DNA from 2 places in the Paenibacillus sp. HJGM_3 genome. Region 1 is predicted to be linked to the other one. Evidence: riboswitches for the same ligand, from Rfam matches in the RefSeq annotation. Region 1 holds a riboswitch; the other holds the start of a gene.
The links. Region 1 has a riboswitch for ZMP and ZTP ahead of ACI5FR_RS00475 (serine hydroxymethyltransferase). Riboswitches for the same ligand answer to the same signal wherever they lie in the genome.
Positions count from the first base shown of each region.

Region 2: another riboswitch for ZMP and ZTP. It lies ahead of rpiB (ribose 5-phosphate isomerase B); the one in region 1 lies ahead of ACI5FR_RS00475 (serine hydroxymethyltransferase).

Region 1 covers NZ_JBJGED010000001.1:101,624-109,458, forward strand. Annotated here, with positions in the region: gene ACI5FR_RS00440 (hypothetical protein) at 1-733, shown strand, start outside; gene ACI5FR_RS00445 (hypothetical protein) at 730-1,338, shown strand; gene ACI5FR_RS00450 (hypothetical protein) at 1,437-1,790, opposite strand; gene ACI5FR_RS00455 (DUF5946 family protein) at 1,911-2,357, opposite strand; gene ACI5FR_RS00460 (ABC transporter permease subunit) at 2,520-3,500, opposite strand; gene ACI5FR_RS00465 (ABC transporter ATP-binding protein) at 3,493-4,416, opposite strand; gene ACI5FR_RS00470 (GDSL-type esterase/lipase family protein) at 4,417-5,247, opposite strand; ZMP/ZTP riboswitch at 5,406-5,485, shown strand; gene ACI5FR_RS00475 (serine hydroxymethyltransferase) at 5,550-6,866, shown strand; gene ACI5FR_RS00480 (sulfite oxidase) at 6,866-7,835, shown strand, end outside.
Region 2 covers NZ_JBJGED010000016.1:142,875-150,709, reverse strand. Annotated here, with positions in the region: gene ACI5FR_RS18525 (L-threonylcarbamoyladenylate synthase) at 114-1,250, shown strand; gene ACI5FR_RS18520 (manganese efflux pump MntP) at 1,338-1,910, shown strand; gene ACI5FR_RS18515 (low molecular weight protein arginine phosphatase) at 1,925-2,512, shown strand; ZMP/ZTP riboswitch at 2,604-2,684, shown strand; gene rpiB (ribose 5-phosphate isomerase B) at 2,777-3,235, shown strand; gene ACI5FR_RS18505 (TIGR01440 family protein) at 3,259-3,825, shown strand; gene ACI5FR_RS18500 (serine hydroxymethyltransferase) at 3,862-5,109, shown strand; gene upp (uracil phosphoribosyltransferase) at 5,358-5,987, shown strand; gene wecB (non-hydrolyzing UDP-N-acetylglucosamine 2-epimerase) at 6,036-7,178, shown strand; gene ACI5FR_RS18485 (AtpZ/AtpI family protein) at 7,419-7,649, shown strand; gene ACI5FR_RS18480 (ATP synthase subunit I) at 7,651-7,835, shown strand, end outside.

The DNA.
Region 1 (7,835 bases):
GGAGAAGCCTCTGTTCTTGAGGCATTATTATGAAATTCGGGCGTCGTCGCTGGAGCGAATCAGCTTCTATTATCTCTCGAATAAGGACATGAATCAAAAGCCGGCTCAGATCATGCTGCCTGACAATACGTTGCTCAATGTCATGCATGTTGAGCAACGAGCGGAACGAGGACGGCTGCAGCTGAACGAAGCGATCGCCACTGTGGTCAAGACTACTGGCAATTCGCAAACCGCCAGCATAACGGCGAACCAGATGACGGTCTTCTACAATCACGGCTTGATCGATACGGTTCCGATTGGGACGATCCTTGTTCATCCCTTATCCGATCAACGGAACGATTACCCTTTACAAATGCAAGGTTCCGGCGGCTCCTCCGATGGATCCGGCTATTCCGCTTCCCTAGCCGCACGCGACTTGACCCTGGTCTCGTTCCAATCCAGCTTTCCGGAACGAATCTCAGACGCCCTGGAAATCGAGGTCGAAGGCCGGAATGCCTCGACCCCCGGACTGTTCCCGATCACGCTGGCCAAGGACGAACGATTCGAGATGCGGTATCAGTTCCGGTTGCCTCCGAGTGACGCGCGCCGATATGATGCATACAACCTTATGATCGCTTACAAGGAAGCAGGCACCGATTCGTTCGCCGCCGCGCAGTTCGTGAACATTCAACCGCAACTGTACGAGGAAGACTTGGCCCGATATGTCCGCCTGCGGAAGGAGGAATCGCAATGACGCCAGCTTTTCTCCGCTATTCGTGGGGACTTGTCCTTGTATTATTGGATATCCGCATTCAGTATTTCGATATCTTGGTCGATTTCATCGGCTATGCGCTCATTATCAGTGCGATCAAACAGTTGGCCCGTTTCCGGTCGGGCTATGGCAAAGGCCTGGTCTGGGCATGGCTGCTCCTGATCCTCTCCCTGCAAGAGATCGTACCCGTATTAGGAGAACCCGTTGCCATAACTGGCCAACCTGCGATTCCTACCGTTCCAATGCTCCTTTACGGCGCTCTGGTGATGCTGCTCACTTGGATCATGGTTCACCAGCTGCTAACCGAGATGCTGCAGCACGCTCGGGACGTTCAGAGAAGACATTTTGCCCACGCGATCGAAAATCGCCGGTTAGCCTATGGATTCGTTTCGGCCGCAGCTCTGCTCTACATGCCGTTCACCCTTAATGGGACGGAGAACGTAAACGTGTTGCTCCCCCTTCTGCTCACTTTCTCGGGTTTGCTGGCCCAGATCGTGATCATATTCACTTGCCGCCGGGCTGCCAATGAGCTGCGCCTGCCCGTACTGCCGGAGCCACCGCTCGACTCTGACGACGTCCCTAGCTAAAAAGACGCAAAAATAACGAGCCCATCCAGGCAAAACTGGAATGGGCTCATTTTGGGTTCGTTACTTACAATTGTTTTTACGAAGATAAGGACTGCATCTCAATTAGGCTTTGCCACGACATAAAATTGCCCATAAACATAAATCAAGAAAACTTCTTCGCGGTCCGCATTCAACAAAGGAATGGCAATCAAGATTTCGTTGTTCCCATTCTTATCTACTTCCGCACCGTCTACCCCGTTCCACTTGTAACCCTGCTTCAGCAATTCTTGCTTCTTCGCTTTGAAAGCATCGCTCTTCAACAGGTCCGCCACAATCTTGTTCTTCTCGGCACCTACCACTTGGCCGCACCCGCAATCATCGTTTGCGCTGACCCTGCCGATAGGGGATAACACTAACACCATAGCCATCATGCCCACAACAAAAACCATTAACAACGCTCGGCTGCCCTTCATCAATCGGAACCCTCCTCTGTAATCAACAGTCTCCTATTTATTCCATTCGAATCTCCTAAATCCTTCTATAGTTTTCCTCGACGCCCGATGAAAATTGTGTAAATGTAACTATCGTTCCCTCTACTCTAGCTCACTTCTTATCTGTTCTTTCCATTTGATTATGTTGGAGATGGCGTTTTTTTCACCACCCAAGTATAGATCTTCAATTGTCATTGACCAAAATTTGGGCTTGCGATTTCTTTCTTTGTTTGGAAGCGGGTTCGTTATTTTACCAACATGGTTTACTAACTCTCGATTTCTTTTAAGGATATACGCGGAATCCCAAGCATTGTCATAAGCCTCAGTAAATAATTGAACCGTTAATTGGTATCCCTCTTCTGTATAATTGGAAGGATGTTGGATCATATAACACGAAACAAGCCAAAAATGTAAAGCGTATAATTCTGGGTCATTATGCTCCCAAACAAGAGGAAAACCGAATAATTCATAGCAGGAAAACCCATCTATCTCCTTAGCTCCACATTCCATACATCTTCCAGACTCCATTACTGTACGGTTATCAACCACTTTAGAATAATCCTCCTATTCAAACTACTCCTTACAAAAGGTTACTAGATTGACGTTACGATAGGTCAACTTATTTATTTTCCATGTGTTAGCGCAACAAGGCCGCCGATCATCATTGCGGCAGCCTTGTTCTCATCTTGTGCTATTCGATACCCAACCTACTCAGACGACGTCCCGCCGGGTGAACGTGAAGAATGACACGGCCAGCGCGGCCGCCGCCCAGACGAGCAGCACGAGCATCGAGAAGCCGAGCGTCATGCCCGGAATCGGCGGAGAGGCGTCGGTCAGATACGGGATCAAGTCGAGATTGAGGTTGAACAAATATTTGGCCGACTCCCAGGAAGCGACCATGCTCTTCAGGATCATCCCCGAGATGAGGCAGGCGAGCATGATGCCCATCCCGGCCGCGGTACTACGGATCAGCACGGAGAGCATGAAGGAGAGCGTCGCCACTACGAGGGACACGAACCAGGCGAGACCGAATTCCATGAAAATGTATTGCCATTGCGGCACCAAATGCACGCCGGACGTATCGAGTACGTCCCCGTTCATGGCGAAGCCGGTCAACACTGGGGCCTTCCAGCCGCCGAAGCCGAACGCGAAGCCGGAGATGAGCGTCGACAGCAAGCCGAAGATCGTGATGATGATAGAGACGGAAAGCACAAGCGTCCAATATTTGCTGAGCAGGATACGCCATCGCCGGGCCGGCCGGGTGAGCAGCGCCTTCATCGTGCCAGCGCTATGCTCGGAGGAGACGAGGTCCGAAGCCATCACCATCATCATGAGCGGCAGGAGCAGCGTCGTCCCGTTCTCGATGAAGTTCCGCACGAACGTAGCGGCACCAGGCTCGGCCGGGTTCACATTCGCGTTCAAATAATAACGCTGCTGGGCGATCCGAACGATCAGCTCGCGACGCTGGTCGTCGTCCGTTCTCGGGGAGTTCAACCGGCTCTCCCAGCTCTTGATCCGCTGCTCCAGCACGATGCGCCAGTCGACGTCGCCGTACCGCCTCAGGTTGTCCTTCGCCTGCTGGCCCTGCGCGTAGGTGAAGACGGCGATTAGGACGCCGATGATGAGCGTGACGACGATCAGCTTCCGTTTGCCCGCAAGCTTGACCATCTCGTTGTAGATTAGATTAATCAATGCCCCGCCCTCCCGTCAGCTCGAGGAACAAGTCCTCCAAGGTAGGCACGCGCCGGGACATCTCCGTCACCGTGACGCCGGCGTTCACCAGCTCGCGATTCCAGACTCCGATCCGTTCGGCATCGCTTGGAGTCAATACCGCTCCTGGCTCGGTATCCGCATCCACATGCTCCTCCCCGCACAGCCGCCGCAGCACGGCAACGCCCTCCTCCAGAGGATGCAGCCGCCAACAGAGCTTCTCCTGCGAAGAGAGCAAGCTGTGCACCGCTCCAACCCGTACGACCTCGCCGCCCGAGATGATGGCTACGCGATCGCACATGAGCTGGATCTCGCTTAGGAGGTGGCTCGACACAAGAACGCTGAGCCCTTCCTGCGCGGCTAAGAAGCGGATGAACTCCCGCATTTCGCGGATGCCGGACGGATCGAGCCCGTTCGTCGGCTCGTCCAGGATGAGCACCTTCGGCCGGCCAAGCAGCGCCTGCGCGATGCCGAGCCGCTGGCGCATGCCGAGCGAGTACGTCTTGACCTTGTCGTGAATCCGAGCGGTCAGGCCGACCAGCTCCACCACCTCGCTCACCCGCGCTTCATCGACTCCATCCATCATCCGGGCAAAATAAAGCAAATTGTTCCACCCGCTCAAGTATCGGTACAGCTCCGGATTCTCGACGATACACCCCATCTGGCGCATCGCTTCCGGGAACTGCTTGTGCACATCGTACCCGCACACCTGAACCGTCCCGGCGGTAGGCCGCATCAAGCCGACCAGCATCCGGATCGTCGTCGTCTTGCCCGCCCCGTTGGGCCCGAGGAAGCCGAACACCTCACCACGGTGCAGCTCGAAATCCAAGGACTTGATGATATCGCGGCGGCCGATCGTTTTGCGTAGCCCGTGTACCGCCAATGTTACTTCGCTCACTTACGCCCCTCCCTGTTCGCCCAGCGCGGCCTCGATGCGCTCCGCCATCAGCTCGTATCCGTTCGCGTTCGGATGGAATTGATCGATATACAGCACGTCCTTGCTCTGGAACTGGAACAAGTCGAACGTCGGGACGAGCATTGTTTTCGGAAATGCAGCCAGTGTCTCGCCTGCCGCGTAGTTCCAGTCTCGTACGATTTTGCTCGTCACGGCGGAATTCTGCAGCTCGATGAACGGATTGTACAGCCCGATCAGGGTGATCGCCGCGTCCGGATTCAGCTCGCGCAGCCGGGTGAGAATCGTCTTCAACTGCTTGTTGTACTCGGTCTGCAGCGACGCGATTCGAGTCGATTCCAAATTCGACAACGTCTCTCCGCCGCGAAATAAATCGTTCCCGCCGATGCTTACGAGCAAGAGCCGGGCTGTCTTCACCTTCGCCTGCACGTCCTGCTGCTGCAGCAAACTGACCAGCTGAGGTGCCGTCTGCCCGTTCACGCCTAGGTTGTCATATACGACCTCTTGGCCGCCCTCCCGAAGTAAGTTCGCCAGCTTCCCGCCGTACCCTAGGCCTTCCGGGTCCCCGAATCCGCGGGTAAGCGAGTCGCCCAGACCGACCACCCGATATGCCTGATTGTTAGCACCCGGCGATGTCACCGGGGCGGCTTGCACCGGTTGTGCGGGAGGCGTAGTCGCAGATGGTTGCGGGGACGTCAGCACGACCGGTTCCCCTCCGCTGAAGTAATCTTTCATCGCCCAAGCCAGACCGCCCATCCAGACGAGCCCGGAGATGGCCGACACTACGATTAGCGCCTGCAGCATTTTTCCTCTCATCGGTATCCCCTTGTCCTATGATTCTATATCGCTTATTGCTAGAGAAACGTATCGTACCCTTCACAATAACATACGAAAATGAAAATAACCTTAAAGATTCAAGGAAGATGATAGAATGTTGAATATAGTCTGAATATTTGGTAAAATAATCCCGTGGACCAAGGATGTGTAACTGGCGGAACATGGGGAACCATGGGGGAGCACATCTCATATAGAGCCGTACGCCTGGGCGAGTGCACGATCGAGCAGATCGGAGCGCTCTTTTTTGTTGTCCAACAACAGTTGAAAGCGGGAGGATGGCCATGGAAAGCTGGATCGGTTATGTGGAGCGGCACGATGCGGAGGTAGGGCGGCTGCTGGCGGCGGAAGGGCGACGTCAGCGGAGCACGCTGAGCCTGATTCCATCGGAGAATTACACCTCGAAGGCGGTGCAGCTCGCGCTGGCCACCTCGTACACGAACAAGTACGCGGAAGGATACCCGTACTTGTGGGCCGGCGATACACGGGAGGAGACGAAGAACGGGCGATACTATCGGGGGCAGCCCAACACGAATGAACTGGAACGGCTCGCGATCCGGCGCGCGCTGGAGCTGTTCACGCCGAATCCCGACGCCTACCACGCGAACGTGCAGCCGCTCAGCGGTTCACCCGCGAATTTGGCGGTGCTGAACGCGTTCCTCGAGCCCGGGGATACGTTCCTCGGCTTGTCGCTCGACTATGGCGGCCACTTGACGCACGGCCATCCTGTCAATTTGACCGGCTCGATCTACAACGCCGTTCAGTACCGGCTCAATGCCGACTACGAGCTGGATTACGAGCAGATTCGCGAGCTGGCCCACCGGCATAAGCCGAAGCTCATCATTTGCGGTGCGACTGCCTATCCGCGGCAAATCCGCTTCCAGCTGCTCGGCGAGATCGCGCGCGAGACCGGGGCGCTGCTCGTCGCCGACATCGCCCACATCTGCGGCTTGTGCGTGACGGGCTACCACGAGCACCCGTTCCCGCATGCCGACGTCGTGACGACGACGACGCACAAGATCCTGCGCGGCCCGCGGGCCGGCCTCATTCTGTGCCGCCGGGAGCTGGGCGCCGCGATCGACCGCGCCGTGTTCCCAGGCCTGCAGGGCGGGCCGCACATGAACACGATCGCGGCCATGGCGATCGCCTTGCGGGAAGCGGCGAGCCCCGCGTACCACGCCTACGCCGGCCAAGTCGTGCGGAACGCGAAGGCGCTGGCGGAAGGGCTGCGCGAAGCGGGGTTCGTCCTCATGGGCGGCGGCACGGAGAACCACCTGCTCCTGCTCGACGTCGTGAACTCCATGAACGGGCTCGCTGTCCGAGACGGCCATTACTTGGCCGTGCAGCTGGAGAAGGCCGGCATCGTCGTGAACAAGAACGCCATTCCCGGCGACACGAAGCCCTGGTACCCATCCGGCATCCGCCTCGGCACCCCGGCGGTGACGACGCTCGGCATGCAAGAGCCGGACATGGCGCGCATCGCCGCCTGGATCGTCCGCGCTACGCGCGGCGCCTCGGACGAGGGCGAGCTGCAGCGCATCCGCTCGGAGGTGGCGGCGTTCGTAGAGGGATTCCCGGCGGGGGAGTTATTCGTGGAGTAATGGATCGCGATCATCATGGATTATTCAATGTCCTCATAAAAATAACAATCATGGCTATTCTCGGAGAGGAGTTTTCTATGAGGCTCTATAATCCTGGGCGTATCCCCCGTTCGGTCGTTCCTGAGAATCAAGAGTTTCCCATGCTGGCCCTCTCAAGTCAACTAACGCCGGAATCCCTGCACTATATCCGTAATCATTTTCCGTATCCATCTTTTTCTCCTGAAGATTGGCATCTGGATATTGGAGGTCTCGTGCGTAATCCGGTTAGGCTGCACTATGATGACTTAATGAGAATGTCAATGGTCTCTTTGCCGGTTACAATGGAGTGCGCCGGCAATAAACGGGCTTTTTTTCATCCTAAAGTACGCGGCGAGCAGTGGGAGCTTGGAGCGGTTAGTCATGCTGTCTGGACCGGAGTCCGCTTACGGGATATCCTTTCGGCTGCAAACCTATTAAGCGACGCGAACGAGGTTATATTTGAAGGAATGGATTTCGGACAGCGTACGGATATCAAGGGCACCTTCCATTATTCGAGAAGTTTGCCGCTTGCTATAGCCCTGCATCCGGATACGCTCGTAGCGTTGTTTATGAATGGGAAACCGCTGCCGTTCAAGCACGGTTACCCGGCGAGGTTAATCGTTCCGGGGTGGTACGGCATGGCCTCCGTGAAGTGGCTGCGGAGAGTGCTCGTCTCCGATCAACCTTTCGAGGGGCCCTTTCAGAAGCTGGACTATATGATCTACCAAATGAATCCTAATCTAGGTCGCCGACCAGTAACGAGCATGAAGGTAAATTCCGCTATTGTGCAACCCACAGATCAATCCGTACTAAAAAAAGGGATCCGCCAGGTGTTCGGAGTTGCATGGGCGGGAGAACATCCTGTCACACAAATTCATATAAGCCTGGATAAAGAACATACGTGGCAGACCGCGGTCTGGTTAGATCCGGAACAACGGTACAGTTGGCGGC
Region 2 (7,835 bases), on a different contig from region 1:
CGCCGCCCAGCCGTCTGATCGGGAGGCTCTGCATGACAGTCCGGGGCCCGGCACGCTATAATAGGAGAATTGGCAAGCTACTTCATCCCCATCTAGATAAGGATGCATTTCGAATGACCATTACATGGCAAGTCAATCCTCAAGCCGTGGACGAAGCCGTGGAGGGCGACGTCCCGGCTTCCCTGTTGGAAGCGGCGCGCCTGCTCGCCGCCGGCGAGACCGTGGCGTTTCCCACCGAGACCGTGTACGGGCTCGGGGCGGACGCCACGAACACCGCGGCGGTGGAGGCGGTCTTCCGCGCGAAGGGACGGCCGTCCGACAATCCGCTCATCGTGCATATCGCCGATTGGACGGAGCTGGACGGGCTCGTCGCCGAGGAAGGCTTCAGCGACACCGCCCGCCTCTTGATGGCCCGGTTCTGGCCCGGGCCGCTCACGCTCGTGCTGCCGGCGCGTCCCGGCGCCGTGAGCCCGCGGGTCACGGCCGGGCTCGCGACCGTCGCCGTGCGCATGCCCGCGCACCCCGTGGCGCGGGCGCTGATCCGGGCGGCGGGCTGCCCGGTGGCGGCCCCGAGCGCGAACCGCTCGGGACGCCCCAGCCCGACGCTGGCGGCGCACGTCCACGAGGACCTGGACGGGCGCATCGCGGGTCTGGTCGACGGCGGACCGACCGGCGTCGGGCTCGAGTCGACGGTCGTCGAGGTGGTCGGCGACCAGGTGCACATCCTGCGGCCCGGCGGCGTGACCGCGGGCCAGCTGCAGGCGGCGGCGCCCGCCTGCACGATCGTGGCGCCCGGCGCAGCCGCCGGCGCCGAAGCCGCGTCGCCCGGCGACGCGGCGGCCTACACGCCGAAGTCGCCCGGCGTGAAGTACGCGCACTACGCGCCGCGGGGCGCGATGACGCTCGTGCGCACGCAGCCGCCTGCCGGCGGCGCAGCCAACCCCGCGGCGACGGACGCCGCCGTCGCGTGGATTCAGGCGCGTGTGAACGAAGCGCGCCGCGTCGGGGACCGCACCGGCATCCTGACGACGCGGGAGCGGGCGCCGCTCTTCGACGCCGATCTCGTGCTCGCCTGCGGCAGCGCCGACGACCTCGAAGCGGCCGCACACAGCCTGTACGCCGCCCTGCGGCGGTTCGACGAAGCGGGCGTCACCGCCATCTGGGCGGAGACGTACCCGGAGGAAGGGTTGGGTGCGGCGCTTATGAACCGCATGCTGAAGGCGGCGGGCGGCCGACTGGTCGACGCCTGACGGATCGGCTGCTGTCGTGTACATGTTTCCCCACTTGTCCGCATATGTTGGTTAAGAAGTGCAGGACAAGGATGTGGGGGAGATTCCATGACCGCCGTTACCATTAACGCCTCGGCACATGCCGGGCAATTCATTACGATTTGCATGATGGCCTTCGCCTTGGGCATGGACGCCTTCTCCCTCGGGATTGGCATCGGGTTGCAGGGCATCCGCCTGCTGCATATCCTCCGCATCAGTTTGGTCATTGCGCTGTTCCATGTTATGATGCCATTAACGGGGATGTTCATGGGCCAGTATGCCAGCGCCCTGCTGGGAGACGTAGCGCTCCTGGCCGGAGGCGGGCTGCTGCTTCTCCTCGGAGGCCATATGATCTACAGCGCCTTTCATACGACGTCCATCACGGCGTTCGACTATAGAACGCTGTGGGGCGTCCTGTTGTTCGCGATCAGCGTCAGCATCGATTCGATGTCGGTGGGCGTATCGCTAGGGTTGTTCGCTACCGATATTGCTTTGACCGTGCTCATGTTCGGCTTATTCGGCGGAATCATGTCCATCGCGGGCTTGCTGCTCGGCCGCAACGCCGGACGGTGGACGGGCCGATACGGCGAAGCGATCGGGGGCCTCATCCTGGTCGCGTTCGGCATCCGATTTCTATTTTGAAAGGGTGGGGTGGGATGAGCGTTCAGCGGATTTTGTTCGTATGCACCGGGAATACGTGCCGAAGCCCGATGGCGGAAGGCCTGTTCCACGTGCTGACGAAGTCGAGGCAGGGCAATTGGGAAGCACGATCGGCCGGCGTGTCCACGAATGGCGGGTCCCCGGTGTCCCAGCATGCCGCGACGGTTCTGAGCCGCAAGGGCGGCGTGGACAAGCGGCGGTCCGACAGTCTGAAGGCCGATTGGGTCGAATGGGCGGACTTGATTCTTACGATGACGGGTTCCCATAAGCAAGCGGTGCTCTCCCGGTTTCCCGAAGCGCTGGACAAAGTGTTCACGCTCAAAGAATTCGTGATGGACGATCCGGGCTTGATGCGGCTCCTGTCGGAGCGGGGAGAGCTTATGTCCGAGCTGCTCGTGAAGCAAGCGCTCATGGAGCGAATCGAGGAGCAGGAGCTCGACCGGCTGGAGGAGCTGGAACGGCAGCTGCCGAGCATGGATATTCAGGACCCGTTCGGCGGATCGCTGATGGAGTACGAAGCGTGCGCGGAGGAGATCGAGAGCGCCCTGCGCAAGCTGATCGAGAAGCTCGATTCCATGCGGTGAGCGGGAAACGGCGGCATCCGAGCGGGGCGGCCGCCTAGGCGGTAGACCCTTTACACTATAAGGCGATTGAGGTATGATGAAGATAAGATGTTGGACTCGGTGTAACTGGCGACAATCGGGGAGGACCCCAATGGAGCATCGAGGCATACGGCCGGTCGCCTGGGCAAAGAGCAACGATCGTTTTCGGACGATCGCCTGCTCTTTTTTTCATCTTGGGCCTTGTTTCGGTTATACTACAGGTAGATTGGAAGGAGGAGTAATCGTATGAAAATCGCAATTGGGGCGGACCATGCCGGCTTTCGGCTAAAGGACGACGTGATCGCTTATTTGAAGGAAGCGGGACATGATGTGGAAGATTTCGGCTGCCATTGCGCCGATTCGATCGATTACCCGGACTATGCGCTGCCCGTCTGCGAGCAAGTGGCGAGCGGTCAAGCCGACCGGGGCATTCTCATCTGCGGCACGGGCATCGGCATGACGATCGCGGCGAACAAGGTGCCGGGCATTCGCTGTGCCTTGGTGCATGATCTGTTCTCGGCCAAAGCAACACGGGAGCACAACGACTCGAATGTCTTGGCAATGGGAGAACGGGTCATTGGACCGGGAGTCGCCCTTGAGATCATCAAGATTTGGCTGGACACGCCGTTCTCCGAAGGCCCGCGGCACGCCAACCGGATTCGGAAAATCAAAGAAATGGAAGACAAATTCGCCATTCATCCTTAATTCAAGCTTGGGGTGATCAGGAAATGTCTAAGCAATCGAATGAGCTGCAAGCCGCCGACATCACGGCGGACGTGGAGCAGATTTTGCGCGAGCTCGTGCAGGCGGGTAACATCCGCCGCGGCCAGGTGGTCGTCATCGGCACGAGCACGAGCGAGGTCGTCGGCCAGCGGATCGGCACGGCCGGGACCGAGGATGTCGCAGAAGCGATCTTCCGCGCAGTCGAGCAAGTGCGGGGCGAGGTCGGGTTTCAGCCCGCCTATCAATGCTGCGAGCATCTGAATCGGGCGTTGGTGGTGGAGCGTGAGCTGCTCGACTCCAACCCGACGCTTGAGGAAGTGACCGTCGTCCCCGTACGCCAAGCGGGCGGCTCGATGGCGGCGTATGCGTACCGGCATCTATCGAATCCCTGCGTCGTGGAGTCGATCCAAGCCCATGCCGGCGTCGATATCGGCGATACGTTCATCGGTATGCATTTGCGTCGTGTCGCGGTCCCGGTACGTCCCTCGATCCGCACGATCGGACAGGCGCACGTGACGATGGCCTATACCCGGCCTAAGCTGATCGGCGGCGTCCGGGCGGTTTATCAATAATTCAACTATTTACTTATCCCGGGAGGAATCGGACTCATGGAACATTTGCGCAAAAGCGACCCGAAAATTATGGAAGCCATTCAACTGGAACGCGGCCGGCAGCAAGATAAAATCGAACTGATCGCATCGGAGAACTTCGTCAGCGAAGCGGTTATGGAAGCGATGGGCACGGTCTTGACGAACAAATACGCCGAAGGCTATCCCGGCAAGCGCTACTACGGCGGCTGCGAGTATGTGGACATCGTCGAAACGATCGCCCGCGACCGGGCCAAGGAACTGTTCGGCGCGGAGCACGTGAACGTGCAGCCTCACTCGGGCGCGCAAGCGAACATGGCTGTTTACTTGGCCGCCCTGCAGCCCGGCGATACCGTGCTCGGGATGAACTTGGCCCACGGAGGCCACTTGACGCACGGCAGTCCGGTGAACGCTTCCGGCCTGCTCTACAACTTCGTCGCTTACGGGGTAAGCGAGAAAGACTTCCGCATCGACTATGACGAAGTGCGCAAGCTCGCGTTCAAGCACAAGCCTCGCTTGATCGTAGCCGGCGCTAGCGCTTATCCGCGTATTATCGATTTCGCGGCTCTGGGCCAAATTGCGAACGATGTAGGCGCGCTGTTCATGGTAGACATGGCGCACATCGCCGGTCTGGTGGCCACCGGCCTGCACCCAAGCCCGGTCCCGTACGCGCATTTCGTGACGACGACGACGCACAAGACGCTGCGCGGGCCGCGCGGCGGGATGATCTTGTGCCGCAAGGCGTGGGCGCAAGCGATCGACAAGGCCGTGTTCCCGGGCTCGCAAGGCGGTCCGCTCATGCACGTCATCGCCGGCAAAGCGGTATCGTTCGGCGAAGCGCTGCAGCCTGAATTCGCGACCTACTCGAAGAACGTGATCGGCAACGCCCAAGTGTTGGCCGAAGGGCTGATGGCCGAGGGCCTGAACATCGTCTCCGGCGGCACCGACAACCACTTGATGCTAGTAGACCTCCGCAGCATCAACATCACCGGCAAGGACGCCGAGCATGTGCTCGACGAAGTTGGCGTGACGGTGAACAAGAACGCGATTCCGTTCGATCCGACGAGCCCGTTCATCACGAGCGGCATCCGGATCGGGACGCCGGCCGCTACGAGCCGGGGCATGGACGCGGCCGCGATGAAGCAGATCGCCAAGATCATCGCGATGACGCTGAAGAGCCCGAAGGACGAGAGCGTGTTGAACGAAGCCCGCGGCTTGGTGAAGCAGCTGACGAGCCAATATCCGCTTTACGCCGGCTTGTCCTACTAAGTATTACGAAGGGTTATGGATCCCGAAATCACGCACCTCCGAAGCGCCGCTGCAGGCGGCATCCGGAGGTGTTTTTGTGCGGCTGCGCAGGCATAACCGGTGGCCTTTGATTCAGAAATGCCTGCCAGAAGCTGGCGTGTAAATGAATCGTGCAACGCGCAAAATACAATGATATAATAGGACGGGTATTTGGACGAAGTCGCGCATGGAACACGATGGCAGACTCATTAGGTTCAGGAGGAATTCGCATGAGCAAGGTTTTCGTATGTGACCATCCCTTGATACAGCATAAGCTCACATACATACGCGACGAGAATACGACCACCAAAGATTTCCGGGAGCTCGTCGATGAAGTCGCGACCTTGATGGCGTACGAAATCACGAGGGACATTCCGCTCCAGCACGTCTCCGTGAAGACGCCGGTCAGCATGGCCGATTGCCGGGTGATCTCCGGACGGATGCTCGGGCTGATTCCGATCCTCCGCGCGGGGCTCGGGATGGTGGAAGGCATCCTGAAGCTGATTCCGGCGGCCAAAGTCGGTCACGTCGGCTTGTATCGCGATCCGGAGACGCTCAAGCCCGTGGAGTATTACGTGAAGCTGCCGACGGACGTGGAGGAACGGCTGCTCATCGTGATCGATCCGATGCTCGCAACGGGAGGATCCGCCATCGCGGCGATTCAGGCGCTGAAGAACCGGCAGTGCAACCAGATCAAGCTGATGTGTCTCATCGCGGCGCCCGAAGGGATCGCGGCGGTCCAGCAGGCTCATCCGGATGTGGACATCTATGTCGCAGCGATCGACGATTACTTGAACGATCATGGATACATCATACCCGGCCTCGGCGATGCGGGGGACCGGCTGTTCGGGACCAAATAGAGAATTCCATTGGGTATTAGGGATAGGGAAAGAAAGGGAGAGGGAACGATGCAACGTCTGAAAATCATGACCATCTTCGGAACGAGACCGGAAGCGGTGAAGATGGCTCCGCTCGTCCTCGAGCTGGAGAAGCATCCGGAGCACATCGAATCGATCGTCTGCGTCACGGCGCAGCACCGGGAGATGCTCGATCAAGTGTTGGACGTCTTCCGCATCAAGCCGGATTACGACCTGAACGTGATGAAGGCCGGCCAGACGATCAACGAACTGACGATCCGCATGCTGCAGGACCTGGAGCCGGTGTTCCGCGAAGCGAAGCCGGATATGGTCCTCGTGCATGGCGACACCAGCACGACGTTCGTGGCGAGCTATGCCGCCTTCATGCAGCAGATCGCCGTCGGCCATGTGGAAGCGGGGCTGCGGACGTGGAACAAATATTCGCCTTATCCGGAGGAGATGAACCGCCAGTTGACGGGTGTGCTCTCCGACGTTCATTTCGCGCCGACCGATTGGTCCGCGAACAACCTCCGCCGCGAGAACAAGCCGGAATCGGCCATTTATATCACAGGGAACACGGTGACTGACGTCGCGCAATACGTGACCAAGGAAGAGTACTCCCACCCCGTGCTCGACTGGGCCGGCGACCGGCGCCTCGTGCTGATGACCGCCCACCGGCGGGAGAACCAGGGCGAGCCGCACCGCAACATTTTCCGGGCAGTGCTGCGGCTGGTGGATGAGTTCGAGGATATCGTGGTCGTGTACCCGGTTCACATGAGCCCGGCGGTACAAGGGCCGGCTCGCGAGATCCTGGGCAACCATCCGCGCATCAAGCTGATGGACCCGCTCGATCTGGTAGACATGTACAACTTCTTCCCGCGCACCCACCTGATCTTGACCGATTCGGGGGGCATTCAGGAGGAAGCGCCTTCGTTCGGTATTCCGGTTCTCGTGCTCCGTGATACAACCGAACGGCCGGAAGGCGTCGAAGCCGGAACGCTGGAGCTCGTCGGCACCAACGAAGACTTCATCTACGCCCGGGCCCGTACGCTGCTGACCGACGAAGCGGCTTATGCCAAGATGAGCCGGGCGGCCAATCCGTATGGGGACGGACAAGCGTGCAGCCGAATCGTGCAGGGGATTCTTCATCATTTCGGGCGGATTTCGGACAAGCCGGCTCCCTTTACGACATAACGAACGGCCCCCCCTTGCGAACCTTGTCGACTTTTTGTGCGAAACCAAACAGTCGTACTGTATGCTGTCGGGTTACCGATCGCCGAGATCCGTTGTCCCGCAAGGGATGGCGGTCTCGCGTTCACACAATGTTTGAATTTATTAGAATTGACAAACATTGTTCAGCTTCGATACAATTAGTGAGGATTGTGAGGTCTCTTCACCGTGGGAATGATGATTTTCCAGGAGGAGGCATGGCGCATGAGCAAGCCCCGTTCACAAGATAATCCATGGAAGGCTGTTGGACTGGTGAGCGCTATTGGCGTGGAGCTGGTCGTTTGCATGCTCGGCGGGTACTTCGGAGGCACAACTTTGAGCCGCTGGCAGGGTGGACAGCCTATTTGGATTGTGGTCGGCATTATGGCAGGCTTTGCAGTCGGGGTCGCCGGCGTCTTTCTCTTATTACGACATTTCACGGAAGGCTCTGACTAGAATGGATGACTTCTCAGCCCACCTGAAAGCGGTACAAAAGTTCACCCTCTTTTTTTTGTCCTTTTGTTTCTTCGCCTGGGCGCTGCTGCCGGAGTATCGCGCATACAGCATGGGGTTGATCGTAGGGACTTGCGTCAGCTACATCAACGCGCAATATCTTGCTATGAAGATTCAGCAGTTGACGAA